DNA from 4 places in the Enterococcus sp. AAFC-DPL-5182 genome. Region 3 is predicted to be linked to each of the others. Evidence: riboswitches for the same ligand, from Rfam matches in the RefSeq annotation. Region 3 holds a riboswitch; each other region holds the start of a gene.
The links. Region 3 has a riboswitch for magnesium ahead of AC4BB7_RS04435 (LCP family protein). Riboswitches for the same ligand answer to the same signal wherever they lie in the genome.

Region 1 (4,911 bases), 1.4 Mb from region 3:
AGGAGATAGCCGGTAATATATAATAAAACGATGAAGCAACTTTTTAAAAGCTCACTTCATCGTTTTATTTTTTAATTCAAATAAACAGTCCCTAGCTAAATCTTCTCCTTCTGATAATACATCGAAAGAATCAACCCAACCCCAATAAAATTAGCCAAATAAGCTGTACCGCCCTGACTAATAAAAGGCAAAGGAATCCCCGTTAAAGGTAGCAAACCAATATTAGACCCGATATTTTCAAGAATGTGAAACAAGAAATACATAATCACACCCGTCGTAATATACGCATAAAATTCACGTTTTGCATTTAGCGTACAGATCAGCATTTGATAAATTAGATAAAAGAATAACAGGATCAACGCACAAGTACCGACAAAACCATAAGCCTCACCAATTACAGTGAAAATCATATCAGATTCTCTAACAGGAACGTAGATTTGTAAATTCGACAGACCTTTCCCCAACATCTCTCCAGACCCAATAGCAGTCAGACCGCGAGCTTGCTGAAATGAAATTGAATCCGCATATTCAAAAGGATTGAGCCAAGCATGGATCCGATTAAACTGATATGGCTGAAAATGAAGATAGGAAAGGATTGTTTGTCCTCGCTCAGTTAAAACCAACAAAATACCACTGACGCCAATTACACCTAAAATCCCAAAACCGACTGTTAAAATCTTCCAAGAGCAACCAGAAACAAGTACCATACCAAGAAAAATAGAAATAAAAACTAAACTTGTCCCAAAATCTTTTTGATAAAACATTAAAGCAAAAACAGGGAGGCTGACAAGTGATAATTCACCTAATAAGCGAAAATCTTCTTTTAAAGTTGAAGGATTCGACGATTTTTGTCTTCTTCTCGTAACAATATAGGCCAACATCAAAATATAGCCTAATTTCATGAATTCTGATGGCTGAAAGGAAATTGGTCCTATACGAATCCAACGTTTGGTACCTGTTGCGGCTGCCATTATTGGGTCATGAAATTTTATAAGTAAACTCATTACAAATAACGATAAAGCGTAAAGGGCAGGAGTAAATTTCCATAAATATTTTATCGGAATGAACATTGTAGCAAACATTGTGACAATACCTAAAATAGTCCATAAAAGTTGTTTCCTCAATAAAGGTGCAACTGATTCAACAGAAGGGTCTGCATGGAATGCACCGTACTGAGCAATGAAACCGACTAATATCAAAAGAAAGACAGGCAAGAGAAGGGCGTAATTCACTGGTTCGTTTTTGGTATTTAACATTTTTCTCATGCCATACCTCCCTGTTGCCTAGTGGTTTCTCTAATCTCTGTAGCGCGGGCATTCAAAGCGATGCCAAGCGTAATACTCAGTATCAGTAAGCTAGATCCACCATAACTGATGAAGGGGAAGGTCAATCCAGTCATTGGAATAAAACCTAACAAACTACCTACATTTACAGCGACTTGAAGTAAAAGCAACATTCCGCAACCAATATAAAGATAAGAGTAATAAAGATTTTTTGATCTTATTGCAAGTAAGAATAAGTGAGCAACCATAAAAAATACTAAAAATAAAATCCCTAAAGAAAAAATCAAGCCCAACTCTTCGATACAAATAGCAAAAATAAAATCTGTATCAGGAGCTGGAAGGAAGCCTTTTTTCTGAATACTATTGCCTAATCCTAATCCCCAAAAACCGCCATTATGCATAGCATAGTAGGCATTTGACGTTTGAAATCCTTTACCAGTTGGATCGATAAAAGGGTTTTGCATCACTTCAAAACGTGTCACTAAATACCCGAATTTTTGTGGCATCCAATTTGTTGGAATCGACAATAAAAGAACTGTTCCTAACCGTTTTATCGCAACAAAACCAATTAAAGCTATCGACATAAACCAAGGAGAAAGTCCACTAGATAAAAACAAGACTAAAACAAGAATGAAAATCATTGATGCTCCAGCGATATTCGGCTGCAAAGCCACAAAAAACATAAAGAAAATAGCGACTAGCAGTGAGCGTTTATGATCCTTGAATCTAAATGGGACAAGTGTGTCCGTTTTAGCTAAATTGGAAGCCAAATAAAGAACGATTACTAAAGGAACTAACTCAGATGGTTGAAACAAAAGCACCCCCAAGTTTATCCAACGCTTGGCGCCGCCAACACTGGTCCCTATAAACGGTAAAGCGATAATGGATAGGAAGGTCATGGTCAAAATAAAATACATCATTTTAGGTTTACGAAGAACCGCCAAGTTAATTCGATAAACAAAACTCATACAAACGATACTAAAAAGAAAATACATGGTTTGCTTGATTGCTTTACTAGAAGTTCCAAGATCACTATCTAATAGTTGATAAGAACTTGAACTATAGACCATTAGAATGCCAATGACGCATAAGATAAAATAAGGGATCAGAATATAAAAGTCTAAATAATGCATCTTTGAGAATCTCTTCATTTGTTTCATTTTGCAGCTCCATCACTCAAGAAGCTATGAATGGCTTCTTGGTTTTGTTTCTCGTCTATTTCTAATACACTGCCTGCATCAGTGTAATCGTTAAATGACCAGCTCCCTTTAACTGGTACAGATAATGTTTCAAGACTTTTTACGTTCCCTGTTAGAAAATCTTTTGCCAAGTCTACTAGAAGGTCAGTAGGAATATTTGTATCTAAGTAACCGACAGCTTCACCAGCAATTTTTGGAAGTTGTAAGAAGGAAACGGCATCTTTAGATTGTTTTGCCAGGGCGTCCATGACCTGTTGTTGTCTTCTTACACGACCAAAGTCACCTTCTTCGTCCATTCTAAAACGAGCATACTGTAACAATGTATTACCATCCATGGTTTGTTTGCCTTTTTTGATGTCGACATTGTCTAAATTGATATCTTTTTCCGCATCGATCTCAATCCCTTTTGGATAAAGCTCATTGATCAACCGAATAAAATTATTAAAATCAGCTGAAATATAATAATTGATTGGTAATCCAAAAGAGTCATTAAGGACTTTTCTAGTTAATTCTGCTCCACCATAGGCATAAGCTGCATTGATTTTTTCTAATCCATGACCAGGTATTGATACATAAGAATCTCTCATGATTGAGACTAATTTTGGTTGTTTAGTTTCACTATTATAGTGGGCGACCATCAAAGTATCTGCGCGTCCGCCATCTTCATCATCTTCACGACCATCATCACCAATTAACATAATCGTGATTTCTTTCATATTTGTCTGTTGATCACCAGAAAAATTAGTATTTTTGCTCTTGTTCACTTGAGATTGAGCTATTTTTTTCCCGTTATGAAAATTGATTGCCGTGTAACTCCCGATTCCTGTAAAAATCAAGAGAACAAAAAGAATCATACAAATTAAAAATTTCATTCCTGTTTTCATTTTTTATTCCTCGCTAATCATTTTAATTGATCATCAAATAAAGTTTGGCTTTAGGAATTGATTTAGATGGGGGATAAAAAAGTCTATTTACTAAAAATAATGAATCACAGTAAATTCGAAATAAAAGAAGAATCTCTATACCATGTCATTATGAAGAGACATTTTCTTCTTCGATTTGTATATCCACCTCCAAAAAATTAAGAATTCTGTCAACATTATTTATCAAAACAAAAAACCTCCGCTTAGAATAACTCAGCGAAGGGGGATTGATTTCAGCACAAATAGAGCTTTTCATCATTCTCATCGTTGAGTTTTAGCACTATGAAACGTAAAAAGCAGAGCTTTTAGCTACTTTGTGAAAAGCCTTAATTCGACAATTCCTGTCCTACCCATTACTGTCTTTCGACATTTTTGAGCAGTAGCCTGTGTTTCCATAGGAGCCTCACCTAACAAGTTATTCAGATCGCTCTAAATATAGTGAATATCACTAGTAAAGTCAACTAGATAAGTATTAAGTTTTTCATAATAAGTCTAGTCCTGGATAGAGTAACGATTTTTGATCTATCGTTGAACTAGTAGGGAAACAAGCGTTGGAAAACTCGTCCATTTATACGTTTAGCCTAAATATTTTCTTTATTTTTTCTTAAACTTATATTGATATGGAGAATAAGTAAACAAGGAATATAAAAAATTGATTACAGTTTTGTTTTAGCAAACAAATCATTAAACAAATAAAAGATCGCATGCTATAATAACGAAGTGATACAGGTTGATTAACTGTACTATTGTGATGAACGATTTTGTATTTTTTTTTAATATTCACCCTTTTGTATAAGTGATTTTGAAATTATGTAACATTATTTGAAAGGTAGTGTAACAGATGGTGGGAAAAAGTAGAAATGGTGCTGAAGTGATTGTAGAAAGTTTAAAAAATCATCGTGTCGATTATGTATTTGGGATTCCAGGAGCAAAAATTGACGGTTTGTTTGATGCTTTAGTCGATGATGGACCTGAATTGATAGTAACGCGTCATGAGCAAAATGCTGCCTTTATGGCGGCAGCGGTGGGACGATTGACTGGAAATCCAGGAGTAGTAGTTGCGACAAGTGGTCCAGGTGCAAGTAATTTAGCAACTGGATTAGTTACGGCTACGGCAGAAGGTGATCCGGTATTGGCAATAGGCGGTCAAGTGAAACGTAGAGATTTACTAAAATTAACGCATCAAAGTATGAATAATGCTGCTTTATTTGAACCGATCACTAAGTACAGTGCGGAAATTCAAGATCCAGAGACTATTTCGGAAGTTCTAGCAAATGCTTACCGATTGGCAAAGTCTTCGAAAAAAGGAGCTAGTTTTATCAGTATTCCTCAAGATGTTGTCGATGGCGCAGTAAAATCCGTAGGCATCAAACCTTTGAGTGATCCAAAAATTGGTTCAGCTTCATCAGAGGATATTCAATATCTTTCAAAATTAATTCAAGCAGCAGAGTTGCCTGTATTGCTTATTGGGATGAGAGCCTCTACAGATAAAGAAGCTAAAGCGAT
Region 2 (4,911 bases), 600 kb from region 3:
TTACATGAAATCATTGGATTTGTGCCGCAAAAAGGGATCTTATTCTCAGGTGATATTGCCTCAAATATCAAATTTGGGGATGCAAATATCTCGGATGAACAAATGCGAAAAGCAGCTGAAATTGCTCAAGCTGAAGAATTCATCGATTCAAATGAAAAAGGCTACGATCGGGAAATTTCTCAAGGTGGAACGAACGTTTCTGGTGGACAAAAACAACGATTATCCATCGCTCGTGCCTTAGCGAAAAATCCTAAAATCTTGATCTTTGATGACTCATTCTCAGCACTGGATAATAAAACAGATGTGGCGTTGAGAAAAGCCTTATCTGAAAATATCAAAGGTGCGACGCAAATCATCGTTGCTCAAAAAATCTCTACGATTCTTCACGCAGATAATATTATCGTATTGAACGAAGGTCGTGTTGTAGATCATGGAACACATGATGAATTAATGAAATCATCCACTGTCTATCAAGAAATTGCTCAATCACAATTGAGTAATGCTGAATTAGGCATAGAAGAAGCAGAGTAGGGAGGAGCGAAGAATAATGGCAGAACAAACACAAAATCGCCCTCGTGGCGGACGCGGACCTGGGCATGGCGCTCCAGTGGAAAAAGCCAAAGATTTTAAAGGAACACTAAAAAAATTAATCTCCTATATTGGTGCTTATAAAATACCCGTTTTCTTTGTAATGATCTTTGCAATTGCTTCAACCGTATTTAATATTTGGGGTCCAAAAATTTTATCCCAAGCAATCACAGAATTGTTTAATGGTTTAATCAAAAAATATCAAGGAACTGGCGGAATCGATTTTAATAAAATTGGTGGAATCTTACTCTTTATGTTAGGGCTCTACTTAGTGGCATCCGCTTTTGGGATCATTCAAGGTTGGATCATGTCAACGATTTCGCAAAAAATCACATATCGCATGCGTAAAGAAATTTCAGAAAAAATCAATCGTATGCCAATGAATTATTTTGAAAGTCGTACAACGGGTGAAGTCTTATCTCGTATCACCAATGACGTGGATACTCTAGGTCAATCATTAAACCAATCGATCACACAGCTGATTACATCAGTATTCACTATCATTGGTGTTATTGTCATGATGCTATCGATTTCTGTGCAAATGACAGGTATTGCGATTTTGATCGTCCCAATTTCAATGATCTTAATTTTGATCGTTGTGAAAAATTCGCAAAAATACTTTAAAACACAACAAGAATATCTTGGCGTGATCAATGGTAAAGTAGAAGAAACCATCGGTGGTTATAACATCGTACGTCTATTCAATGATGAAGAAAATTCACTTACAGAATTTAAAAAACAAAATGATGTCTTATTCAAATCAGCTTGGAAATCCCAATTTCTTTCAGGTTTGATGCAACCGATCATGAACTTTGTTGGAAATTTAGGGTACGTTGCAGTAGCGATTTTTGGTGGGATCTTAGCTTATAATGGCACGATCACGGTCGGAGATATCCAAGCGTTTATCCAATATGTTCGTAACTTAACACAACCTATTGCCCAATTGGCTCAAGTATCAAACTTACTCCAATCAATGGCAGCAGCAGCTGAACGTGTTTTTGAATTTCTTGAAGAAGATGAAGAAGCACAAACAGTACCAAATCCAGTTAAAATCGACAAAGCCAAAGGGATGGTCGATTTTGAACATGTTCGTTTCGGGTATACACCAGACAAAATCATTATCAATGATTTCAGTTCACATGTTGATCCCGGCCAAACAGTGGCAATCGTTGGACCAACTGGTGCAGGTAAAACAACTATGGTTAAATTATTGATGCGTTTTTACGATGTAACATCTGGCGCAATCAAAATCGATGGTCATAATATCAAAGACTTTAATCGTGCAGATTTACGTAAAAATATTGGGATGGTTTTACAAGACACTTGGTTATTTAAAGGAACCATCATGGAAAACTTACGCTATGGTCGTTTAGATGCAACGGATGAAGAAGTCTATGAAGCCGCGAAAGCGGCTCACGTTCATCACTTTATCCAAACGTTGCCTGGTGGTTACAATATGGAATTAAATGAAGAGTCTTCCAACATTTCCCAAGGTCAAAAACAACTTTTAACAATTGCCCGCGCAATCTTAGCTGATAAACCGATTTTGATCCTTGATGAAGCAACATCATCTGTTGATACCAGAACAGAAGGCTTGATTCAAGGTGCTATGAATAATTTAATGGCTGGTCGTACGTCATTTGTTATTGCGCACCGTTTATCAACGATCAAAGATGCGGATAAGATTTTGTATATGCAAGATGGCGATATTAAAGAACAAGGAACACATGAAGAATTACTTGCTCAAGGCGGTTATTATGCGTCACTTTATAACTCACAATTTGAAGAGTTAGATGAGTAAAATAGAGTATAGCAGAAGCAATCATCAATACTATTTTGATGATTGCTTCTGCTTGTTTACGGGTGCTATCTTTTTCAAATTTTAAATTAAGAAAAACTAAAGAGTCATAAAATAACTTGAAAATTTTTTTTACCAGCGTTACTATTTAACAAAATAAATAGATAAATAACCTTGTTAGGTGAGGCTCCTATACAAACACAGGCTATTGCGCAGAAACGTCGAAAGACGCCAATGTGTAAAACAGGAATTGTCGAATTAAGGCTTTTCATAAAATAGCTAAGAACTTTTCTTTACGTTGTATAGTGCTAAAACTCAGACGATGAGATTGATTGAAAGTCAAACGTCTTAGGGAAAGCATGTTTGGCTTTTTTCTTTTGGTGAATAAGAGTTTTCCAACTGTATACCGTTAGATGATTCACTACTGCCAATTAAGGGGCAAAATCATTTAGTGATCTATTTAGTTGTATGATATTCCTGTGAAAACTACTTGGAAATAATCTTTAACTTGGTTGTTTTACTGAATATATGAATGAAGGGATTTATCACATGTATACGTTGAAAGAAAAGAAATTTACTCCAGCAGTTTTAAGTGTCGTATTTTTTTCATTGCTAACCTTTTTAGTTGTAAAACAAGAATCATGGTTTGTTCAGTTAGATTCAGCGATTTATCACTTTAATTGGAAACCGAGTCAATTACTGACCAGTATTGTGGATTTAGTTGCCAAAAGTGCTACGATCGTGCCGATTTTTGTTGTTAGCTTGATAGTCTCATTTATACTTTGGCGAAATAAACATAAGTTATTGGCGGTTTGGCTAAGTAGTAATGTCTTAGTAGTCAGCGCTTTTGGATTTGTCTTAAAGCAGCTTGTGGCGCGGCAAAGACCAAATGTAGAACAGTTGGCTGAACGAACTTCCTATAGTTTTCCAAGTGGGCATTCGCTCTTAGCCATGTGCTTAGCTTGTTCGATGATCTTGATTTTACAAACCGTTTATTCAAAGGAAATGAAGCATTACAAGTTTTTAAAAAACACTTTGATCGTTTATGTTCTTTTGATTGGATTGAGCCGGATTTATTTACGAGTTCATTATCCAAGTGATGTGCTTGCAGGTTTTCTTTTAAGCTATACTTGGGTCAAGTTCTCTTTTGTTTTCTTGCAAAGAGTGTACCTTAATAGAGAATTTTCTACCCCTATTGCTAAAAAAAAGTTCATTCAAAGAACTATTTTAGGCACGCTAACAGTGCTTTTACTAGTCGTTGCTGGAGCTTCAGCTTATGGTGCTGCGGTGTTTCAAAAAGTCCAAAAAACTGCCGATAAAATGTATCAGCCACTAAATCGAAAAAATAAAGCCGCAGAGTTAGGAAATAGTGAACCTGCGAGTTTCTTACTTTTAGGTATCGCAAATGATTCTAAACGCAAAACAGATTTTCGAGCAAATACGATTATGGTGGTCACCGTCAATAATCAATTGAAGAAAACTACGATCACAAGTATTCCCAGAGATGCTTATGTCGAAATCATTGGGAAAGATGGCGTCTATGACAAAATCAATCATGCTCATTCCTTTGGTGGAGACGAGATGATGATCGATACGGTTGAACATTATTTAGATATCCCGATCAATCATTATTTTGTGATCAATATGGATGGTTTAGCAGCTTTAAGTGACGCAGTTGGCGGTGTCACCGTCAATAATGATTTTGAGTTTGATGCAGAAGGAATTCATTATCCAAAAGGGGAACAGCATTTAGGCGGCTGGGAAACATTACAGTATGCGAGAATGCGCTATGAAGATCCTTTAGGCGATTACGGCAGACAAAAGAGGCAGCGAGAGGTAACGATTCAGCTTACCAAAGAATTAACTTCGATGAAAAGTGTTTTTCGTTATCAAGAATTACTCGACATAATAGGAGAAAATGGTCAAACCGATATGACCCTGGATCAAATGACTCTTTTAATGAAAAATTATCAAAAAGCCTTAGAAAACATTGAAAGTTATCAAATGCAAGGGGAAGGATTTACAGGTGATGGCTATACTGGGGAAGAAGGGATTTCTTATCAGAGTATTTCAGATGAGGAAAAGCAAAAAATCACCACGGAATTAAAAAAACAATTGAATATAATGGATCAGTAAAAGAAGGAACTCGTTTTTTCAACTTCCAATTGTCAGATGTCTTTTTCTTTTGGTATAATCTGATTTATAGAAGTGGAGGAATGTTAGTATGATAAAAGTAGCAATCATTGGATATGGAAACCTTGGACGCGGGGTTGAACGTTCGATCAAACAAAACAAAGATATGGAATTAGTCGGTGTCTTTACAAGAAGAGCTCCTGAAACGGTGCAAACAGAAGGTTCTAAAGCATTTACGATGGAGCAATTGAAACACAAAAAAGGTGAAATCGATGTCTGCATTCTTTGCGGCGGTTCAGCGACAGATTTGCCAACGCAAACGCCGGAGTGGACTCATTTATTTAACACGATCGATAGCTTTGACACACATGCTAAGATTCCAGAGCATTTTG
Region 3 (4,911 bases):
AAGTTTAAATTTAACTTGTTTATTGTCGTTAAATTGAGCTTGATATTGGAATTGTTTGTAGCTTGAACCACGACCCAATTTGTTTAAAATGTGTGAAGTAATTTCTTTTTCACTACCATTTTTCAAGTCTAAGCCAGCGATGATTCCTTCGATTTTTTCTTCAGCTGCACTACCTTGTAGTTGAACTTTGTTTGATTTATCTTGGTATTGAGCTTTGATCGTGCCGTTAGAATTCACTTGATATTGTAATTGAATTTGTTGTCCAGTAGTATACTTAATTTGAATTTCTAATTTTTTCAAATCAGATTGTTCAGCAGGTGTTTCTGGTTTTTCAGGAGTAACGGGCGTTTCTGGTACTTCAGGAGTTTCAGGAACTTCAGGTTCTTCAGGTTTTTCTGGAGTAACTGGCGCTTCTGGAACATAGTATGATTGTAAACCAAATTCTGCTTTTACATAGCCTTTAGTGATTAAAATAACTTTAAGATGTAAATCATTTTGATAAGTCATTTTTTGCAATAGGTTTACTGATTTGTAATAGTTTCTACCAAAATCTCTTGCAATCACAGCTGCTTGTGATGAACTATAACCTGCAGCTTCCCATGTACTTGCTTTAACTAATTCATTATAAACAGATGATACATTTGAACTAGTTAATGATAAACCTGTGTACGCTAAGATGTCCGCTTTATTAAATAAAGTAACTGTCTTATTGTAATTTGACTCCACCACTGTTGCAGCATCTGCTGAGCTTGATACTGTTGCTAAACTAGCAGAACATAAACTGATTGCTAAACCTGCAACCATCATACCTTTAAAAAATTTCATAAAAAATACCTCCTCTTTTTTGCTACTGTTTTATGAACAGTAGCTTGTCTATATTATTATCTAAAGTAAATATAAAGTAAATATATATGAGTAATTTCTCATAATGTTTAAAATATATTTGTTATTATCGTCATTTACTATTTATTTTATTTAAAAAAAGCCTTATTTGTGTGTAATGATTTTTTTTAGGAAAAATAGTGTCTCATTAGCGTTTTGATTTTGATATAATGTGTTTAGAAATAGAAGGAAGGAGTTGTACAGATGAAAAAAGCGATAATCACTAGAACGGTCAACTTATTAGATGGAGGCTGTAATGCTTGCGGCATTATTGAAGATGAAAATTATACATTGAAATTAGATGAAGAAACAGTTCTCTTAGAAGCTTTGACGGTCAACACGTTGCTAAATGCGATTGTGTTAAAAAATGGTTACAAACGCGAATATCAAATGGATGAGATTGATGATTATACATTATATAAAAAAGCTGATTATCAAATCACACTTAAAGAAGAATATGATTTTCTGACTTATTCAAATGAGGCAACAAAGATCGAAACAAATGATCAGATCAGAGATGAGAAAAAATTAGCAGAGAAAGTAAATGAAATTCTGGTAACACTTTTTAATTTGGAAGAGTTAGCATTTTCTTTTTAGCTGGTGAAGACAAACTTCAAGAAAATAGAAAAGCCTGCTTTTGCAATCTGTTGTGAGACCCAAAAGTTAGGCTTTTTTATTATTCTATTTGAAAAAGTTCAGACATTCCGATTTTTTCAAATCTTTCTTGTGAGTCAGATGGATTTTCACCATGATCGTAAACCAATACCTTGAAATCTTCTGTTTTAGGAATACGCTCGAATGATTCACTATCCGTTAAGAGCACTATTTGCTTACAAAGCCAGTCAAGAACTGTTTCGATATCTTGTTCGTCTTCCACCCAATCGTCAAATAGATGAAGAGTGGCAAAACGTTGATTTTCATCCCAGTCACGAGCATTATATTTCATTTCTTCTAACTGTGATGAAGTATGACCTTTACTTGTATAATAATCGGTTGTTTCTTGCCAAAGGTCTACGGTATTAAAGTAAAGGTTGATTTCACCTTCTTCATAAATAGTGCAGTCTAAAGCAAATACATAAAAGGTATCATCAGAATGATCTAATAGAAAATTATCGATACTATCTGTTAAAAAGCTGAAAAAGAATTCTTGTTGTTTCTCTAAAAAATTTTCCATATTTATCCTCCCAATGTTAGGTTCTTTAAACATTGAAACAGATAAACCCTTGTCTGTCTATGGAAAGTTACGATTTGATAGAAAATAGCTATTATTTAAGAAAATGTAAAGATTTTTTAGTTTGGAATATTTGTTTATTATGTTGGGTATCTAATGTAGCTTTAGATGTAATGTACTTTCAATTAAATAACATAGTTGTAAAAGTGAGTCTCTTATATAAAATTTAATTTGACTTTGTGATACGATACGCTTATAGTTTAAAATGAATTAAATACTTGTTAGGTGAGGCTCCTATATAAACATAGGCTACTGCTCAGAAATGTCGAAAGACAGGCACGGGTAGGACAGAATTCGTCGAATTAAGGCGTTTTCCAAAGTAGCTAAAAGCAATGCTTTTTACGTTATATAGTGCTAAAACTCAACGAAGAGAAGATCATGGTAAGTTATAAGTAAGTGGCGAATGTCATGTATTTAAACTTTGTAATCTAATCCCTTCGCTGAGTTTTCTTGGTGCGGGGATTTTTCTTTTATCCAAGAAATGAATAGAGCTGTAGAAAGGAATAAACAATGAAAAAATCTGTAAAAATAATGATTATTACCCTGTTATCAATTCTGCTGGTGATTGTAAGCGCAGGCTGTTATGCGGCGATTTCCTTCCAAACAGCCAAAGAGGAGAGTGAATCAAAACTTCCTAATAAGAACCAAAATTTTACGGGTGATGAACAAACGAGTGACAAAGAGCTAACGGTCATGGTCGTTGGGAATGATTCTAGAGATGATGATGAAGACCAAGGACGCTCAGATACGTTGATGGTCGCTCACTATGATGGGAAAACCAAACAGCCTAAATTGATTTCAATCATGAGGGATAGCTATGTAACGTTCCCTGATGGCGGGCAAGATAAAATAAATGCAGCCTATGCATATGGCGGCGCACAAATGACAAAAGATGTCTTGAAAACCAACTTTGATTTACCGATCAATTATTATGTTGTCATGGACTTTAAAGAATTTAGTGACATCATTGATGAACTTTATCCAAAAGGGGTAACGATCGATGCTGAAAAAGATATTAACTTAGATGGTGTGGATATTCTGAAAGGAAAGCAAACCTTGCATGGGAATAGTTTATTGCAGTATGCTCGTTTTAGAATGGATGAAGAAGGCGATTTTGGTCGAATCAGACGCCAGCAGCAAGTGATGGATGCGCTAGTTGAGCAATCTAAAGATTTGATTCCAGTCTGGGAACTTCCTCAAGTTGCTGGGAAAATGGTCGGCAAAATCGATACAAATGTACCAACAAGTTTATTGATCGATTTGGCGAAGGATTTTCTTTCTGGAAAAGTGAAGCCCTTAAAATCACTTTCAGTTCCAGTAGAAGGATCATGGAATTTTAATGATTATACGGAATCAGGAAGCGTGATCGAACTTGATGAACAAAAAAATGCTCAAGCAATTCAAGATTTTATGAAAGATAAGTAAAATGGAATCATACAAGTGAACGTGATCTGTCTGCTCTTTTTATACTGAGCAGACAGATTTTTTTTGATATGAAATATATCAGCTTATTTCTATGCGTTAAGAGCAGGGGTATGCTATTCTTTAGGAAAACGGTTTACTTAGAAAGAAGGTTTTACTGTGAAAGTCGTAATCATCGGTGCTTCATTTGCTGGAGTATCAGCTGCTTTAGCGATCAGAAAAAAATATCCCACAGCTGAAATCCATTTAATCGAGAAACAACAAACCATCGGCTACTTATCGGGAGGTATCAATCTTTATTTTAATGAGAGGATCGATCCGATCGAAACGGCTCAGTTTATTTCGGAACAACAATTGATCGACAACGAGATTACTTTGCTGATGAGTGCAAAAGTAGTTGGCATGGACTCAAAACAGCATATCATCAAATATGAAAAACAGGATGAAGACTTTTTTATGTCATTTGATAAATTGATTTTAGCAACAGGTTCAAGTCAGTGGTCGCAGAAAATTCTCGGTAGTGATTCAGAAAAAGTTTTAAAATATAAATTTTTACCAGGGGTGTTGGATGCGATCAACCACTTAGAAAATAGTAATAAAGTAGCACTGATCGGCGGTGGTCAAATTGGCGGAGAAGCAGCAGATACGTTGCTAAAAAAAGGCAAAGAAGTACATCTGTTTGAGCGAATGGATTATTTGCTCTTTAAGTATTTCGATGAAGAAATGATTCGACCAGTACAAGCTGAAATGGTTGCTCGTGGTGTTGTGTTTCATTTTGATGAAACCGTAGAAAAAGTCATGGATACGGACGAAGGTCTTTTGATCGAAACAAAAAAGTCTGAATTAATATGTGATAGTGCCATTTTTGCGATGAATGTTCGCCCTGACTTAGCTTATTTAGATGAACACATCAGAACACACACGGATCAGACCGTTTTTGTGAATGAGTATTTGCAAACGTCCCAAGCAGATATTTTTGCGATCGGTGATTGTATTCAAGTGCCTTACAGTTTATCTAATGAATCAATTTACATCCCATTAGTGAACAATGCCGTAAGAACGGGACTAGTTGTTGCTCAAAACCTTGTAGAAGCAACTACGCCATTTGTCGGCTCAATTCGAACGATCGGGACAAAACTTGTGGACTATTATATAGCGAGTACAGGATTGACGGAAGCAGAAGGATTATTTCATGACCAGCCTATTTCGGTTGCTCATGTTCAGCAAAAAAGCTCTTTATTTTCTGGTAGTGAAACAATTTTCGGTAAAATTATTTATGAAAAAGAAAGTCATAAACTATTAGGGGCGCAATTGGTTTCAAAAGCGGATATCTTGGAGAAAATCAATACATTGGCACTTGGAATCCAAACGGGGCA
Region 4 (4,911 bases), 1.3 Mb from region 3:
TCAAATCGATACTTACATTTGAAAAATTTTCTTTTTCCAAAAATTTCATCGTTTCGTACACATCTTCAGCTGTATGTTTTCTTCCAATTTTCTTCAACAATTGATTATCAAAAGTTTGTACGCCCATAGACAAGCGGTTCACACCATATTCTTTCATTACATGTAATTTTTCCTGTGTTAAATCTCCAGGGTTAGCTTCCACTGTAAATTCATTTTTAGGATCAAAAGGGAGTAAGTTTCGTACACCTTCTAATAAAACTGCTAATTGATTCGCCGATAACGATGTAGGTGTTCCCCCTCCAATGTAAATTGTTTTGGTATCATTGCTTGGATAGTGCTCTTTCGTTAATCGGATTTCTTTTAAAAGACTTTGAATATATTCATCTACAGGTTGTCCTTCTAAAAAAACTTTATTGAAGTCACAGTAGTAACAGATATGTTCGCAAAACGGAATATGTATATATGCTGAGGTGCTATTAGAATTGTTTTTCAATTTATTTCTTCCTCCACTTTAGAGTGTCTTGCTATTTTACATCATATAGAAGACGTCTCTTATCTTACCACACTCAATGATAAAATGTTTTAATTTGCTTCATAATTTCCCGCTTTTTCATTCTTCCGCTCCCCTTTTAAAAGTAATGACACTATACAATAAAGACAGACACTTTGATATCTCCCGCGAAATCAAAGTGTCTGATATTTGATAGAATAGCCCAGTTAAAACTCTGTATTTTCTGACTAGAGTAATTCTTGATATTTTCTTATATATATTTTCTTGATCACTGTTACTAAGAGTAAATACGCAATGATTGTTGGAATCAAGTAAAAAAAGTAATTTCCTGGAAGTGGTGCAAAACCAATACTTGCTCCTAAATTCGTAAACGGCAAAATTGTTCCAATTAAAATTCCAACTGAAGTGACGAGCGTCAAGATGCCTGAAGCTCTACTTTGAAGGAATGGTATTTTTGGCGTTCTCAATATATGAAGTACCAACATTTGTGACCATAAAGACTCAATAAACCAACCTGCATGGAAAATAGCGATAAATAAGAGTTTCTGATCGGCTGCTAATGAGAAAAATCCACCGCCTAAGATAGTTGGACAAATAATAAAATACATAAATAGATAAGTAACGATATCAAAAACAGAACTTGTCGGTCCAAACCATTTCATGAATGAACCAATTGATTTGGCTTCCCACTTCTTAGGCTTTTCGACATACTCTTTATCCACGTTATCCCACGGAACCGACATGCAAGATGTATCGTAAATCAAATTCAAAAATAGTGATTGAATCGGCGCAACTGGTAAAAATGGTAAAAAAATACTCGCAGGAATAACAGAAAATACATTCCCGAAATTTGAACTTGCTGTCATTTTGATATACTTCATTGTATTACTAAAGACTTTGCGTCCAGAAATAATCCCCTGTTCTAAAACCATTAAGTCTTTTTGCAGCAAAATCACATCAGCCGATTCTTTTGCAATATCAACTGCCGTATCTACAGAAATTCCAACATCAGAGACTTTCATAGCTCCTGCGTCATTGATTCCATCCCCCATGAAGCCAACTGTTTGTTCATTTTTCTTCAACGCTTTAACAATTTTTGTTTTTTGATCAGGTGTTACTTTTGTAAAAATAGTATATTTATTGACCATCTGTTCTAGTTCTGATTCAGATAATTTAGAAATTGCTGAACCATCGATCATTTTTTCAGTCCCCAGACCAACTTCTTTACAAACTGAACGTGTTACTAATTCATTATCACCTGTTAGAATTTTTACAGAAACTCCGTTACTTTTTAATGCTTGAATAGCAGCAGCAGCCGTTTCTTTAGGAGGATCTAGAAAAGCGAGATACCCTTGTAAAATCAGTTCCTGTTCATCTGCAACAGAATAGTCATCTAATTGATTGTTGACTTTTTTATCTGCGATCGCTAAGACTCTCAGACCATCTTCATTTAATTCCTTCACTGTTTTCAATACTTGTTTTTTTATTTTTGGTGTGATCGGAACAACATCTCCAGCCTGATTGATATGAGAGCATGCTTGTAGCATTTCTTCAACTGCTCCTTTAGTAATCAAAAAGCTTTGATTCGATCTTCTATTTTTAATAACAACACTCATTCTTCTACGATTAAAGTCGAAAGGAATTTCATCAATTTTAAAATAATCTTCTTCATCGATAGATAACTCTTTCGATGATGCTTCAATAATTGCCTTATCGATTAAATTACGCAGACCAGTTTGGAAATAACTATTTAAAAAAGCAGAACGCAATACTTCCCGATCTTCTTGGCATGAGGTATTGTAATGATATTCTAAAATGACCTTGTCTTGTGTCAGGGTGCCAGTTTTATCCGTACATAAAATATCCATGGCACCAAAATTTTGAATCGCGTTGACGTTTTTCATGATCGTTCCTTCTTTTGCCATATCCCTAGAACCTTTGACCAAATTAGTCGTAACGATCATTGGCAGCATTTCTGGTGTAAGCCCTACAGCCGTTGCAATAGCAAACATTAAGGCTTCACCCCAATCGCCTTTTGTGATTCCGTTGATCAAAAATACTGCTGGCGTAATCACCATCATAAAACGAATCAATAACCATGTCGTTTTGTTTACACCTAATTCAAAGCTTGTTTTTTTCTCATCATCTGCAACATCTTGTGCAATTTTTCCAAAGAGTGTATTATCCCCAACCCGAACAGCTACACCAACACCACTGCCGCTAACGACATTGCTGCCTAAAAACAATAAATTATCAAAATCTGTTTGGTTATTATTATTTGTAGAAGTAACATTTTTGACTTTTTTTTCAACTGGAAAACTTTCTCCTGTCATCGCTGATTGTGAAACGAATAAGTCCTTCGCATGAATCAACCGCAAATCTGCAGGAATCATGTCTCCTGCTGCAAGATTAACTAAGTCACCACAAACAACTTCGTCCACAGGTATTTCCATTTCTTTATTTTCTCTGGTAACAGTCGCTGTGATCTGAATCATATTTTGTAATTTACTGACTGCATTACTTGATTTCACTGATTGAACTAAAGTCATAGTGCCGCTTAACAAAACCATGACCACCATAATCAAAACCCCAGTAATGTCTTTCTCACTTGGTTCAGCATACACATATTCAGTAAAAAACGAGATAGTTGCTAGTATCATCAATACAACAGTAAATGGTGTGACATAGGATTTTATCACAGTATAAATAAAGGACTTTTTTTTATTATCTGTAATTTTATTTATACCGAATTTTTCTTTTGAGTGTTGAACTTCTCGGGCTTTCAAGCCATCCCACGAAGAGGAAAAGCTTTCTAAAACTTTATCGATAGATAAATTCGCTATCTTTTGATAAGCTTTTTCATGGATCATGTTCTTCATTTCTTTTTGCATCTAGATTATCCTCTTTTCTTTTAGTTGATCTCTGGCTTATCGAACTATCTTCTGGCACCGTCACCACATCCTTTCCACACAAAAAAGCGCACTGAAAACTCAGCCCGCTTTGCCGTGAGTCTCCATAATCGTTGAGTTTTGGCACTATACAACGTAAAAAGCCCAAGCTTTTAGCTACCTTAAGAAAAGCCTTAATTCGACAGTTCCTGTTCTACCCATTGGCGTCTCTCGACATTTTTGGGCAGTAGCCTGTGTTTGTATAGGAGCCTCGCCTAACAAGAAGAATTACACTGTTATTCTAATGAATTATGCCTTACATTTATAGACAAAAAAAACGATACCTGTATAACTTTTTTTGAATGTAATTTTTTCGCCATCTTCCTTTTTAAATCATTTATAAAAAAGAATACTTCTATGACAAAAAAGAAATAGTTTATTCAGTTCATTTTATTTACTATATTTGTATAAACGAATCTCCCAAGTTCGTTTATGTAACATCCATACTCCTTTTTACAAAGTAAGCTCTGATGGATCCCACTTCGGCTTTCCCCCGTAGTGGGATTTATATTTCCAAAGTTCATTGTTCAAATTTCATAAAAAAGAATAGCACTATAAATAAAACAGAATGGCTCTATTGGCCAAAGAAAATTATACTAAACTAAGAAACAACCTATTCACTAATTGTTCACTATTCCCTATCAGTAAGCTAATACTGATAAAAGTCCTTTTAATTGGTCGGCTATTACCAATTAAAAGGGCTCTTTTCCTTTATAGAAAACAGTCATTATTTCAAAATAAAAAAATACTATTAATTTTTTGTATATTTTTTGAAAAAAATGACTATTTCATCTCAAATTATTTTATCTTGAAGAGAACCAGCATTTATTTTCAACAGAGTAAAGGAGATGAGCAAATGAAATTAAAACAATTAGACTATTTTTTAGCATTATGCAAAAACAAAAGCTTTACAAAAACATCAGAGGAATTAGGTATTTCTCAGCCTTATTTAAGCACACATATTCGAGAATTAGAGCAGGAGCTAAACGCCCAACTGATAACGAGAGATTACGGCAATAACACCTTAACGCCTGAGGGTCTTGTTTTAAAAAAAAGAGGGGAGAAAATTTTTCAAGAATTTGAAATGGCTGTCACAGAAATCAATTTACTTGTCCATACTGGAGAAACAGCAACCATCAAAATCGGAACAAATTTAGCTGACACTGACTATTTGATTGCAAAAATGCTAACAGACTTTCACCGAAAATATCCATTAGCCTCTATTGATTATGGCTATTACGACAACCTTGAAATAGCTCTGGAAAATAAAGAAATCGATATAGCAGTCGGTATTCTATCAGAAGAGAATTCTAAAATAGCAAGTAGTTTGATTTTTTCAGAATCTTACGTTGTTTTCATTAGCAAAAAAAATCAACTATCTTATCTAAACGAATTGTCAGTAGAGCATTTACTGCAAACCCCTTTAATAAATTATTCAAAACAAATCTATGA

Region 1: linked by a shared signal. The riboswitch ahead of AC4BB7_RS10845 (LCP family protein) and the one ahead of AC4BB7_RS04435 (LCP family protein) in region 3 are both predicted to bind magnesium.
Region 2: linked by a shared signal. The riboswitch ahead of AC4BB7_RS07190 (phosphatase PAP2/LCP family protein) and the one ahead of AC4BB7_RS04435 (LCP family protein) in region 3 are both predicted to bind magnesium.
Region 4: linked by a shared signal. The riboswitch ahead of mgtA (magnesium-translocating P-type ATPase) and the one ahead of AC4BB7_RS04435 (LCP family protein) in region 3 are both predicted to bind magnesium.

Annotation. Positions count from the first base shown of each region.
Region 1 is NZ_CM177101.1:2,325,679-2,330,589, reverse strand. Features, by position in the region: gene AC4BB7_RS10855 (FtsW/RodA/SpoVE family cell cycle protein) at 96-1,265, opposite strand; gene AC4BB7_RS10850 (FtsW/RodA/SpoVE family cell cycle protein) at 1,262-2,443, opposite strand; gene AC4BB7_RS10845 (LCP family protein) at 2,440-3,366, opposite strand; M-box (ykoK) riboswitch at 3,658-3,827, opposite strand; gene alsS (acetolactate synthase AlsS) at 4,247-4,911, shown strand, end outside.
Region 2 is NZ_CM177101.1:1,558,550-1,563,460, forward strand. Features, by position in the region: gene AC4BB7_RS07180 (ABC transporter ATP-binding protein) at 1-531, shown strand, start outside; gene AC4BB7_RS07185 (ABC transporter ATP-binding protein) at 548-2,389, shown strand; M-box (ykoK) riboswitch at 2,553-2,720, shown strand; gene AC4BB7_RS07190 (phosphatase PAP2/LCP family protein) at 2,936-4,522, shown strand; gene AC4BB7_RS07195 (diaminopimelate dehydrogenase) at 4,611-4,911, shown strand, end outside.
Region 3 is NZ_CM177101.1:956,617-961,527, forward strand. Features, by position in the region: gene AC4BB7_RS04420 (YusW family protein) at 1-825, opposite strand, end outside; gene AC4BB7_RS04425 (DUF4809 family protein) at 1,087-1,479, shown strand; gene AC4BB7_RS04430 (hypothetical protein) at 1,559-2,056, opposite strand; M-box (ykoK) riboswitch at 2,324-2,492, shown strand; gene AC4BB7_RS04435 (LCP family protein) at 2,624-3,538, shown strand; gene AC4BB7_RS04440 (FAD-dependent oxidoreductase) at 3,695-4,911, shown strand, end outside.
Region 4 is NZ_CM177101.1:2,301,997-2,306,907, forward strand. Features, by position in the region: gene hemW (radical SAM family heme chaperone HemW) at 1-493, opposite strand, end outside; gene mgtA (magnesium-translocating P-type ATPase) at 739-3,402, opposite strand; M-box (ykoK) riboswitch at 3,519-3,689, opposite strand; gene AC4BB7_RS10755 (LysR family transcriptional regulator) at 4,316-4,911, shown strand, end outside.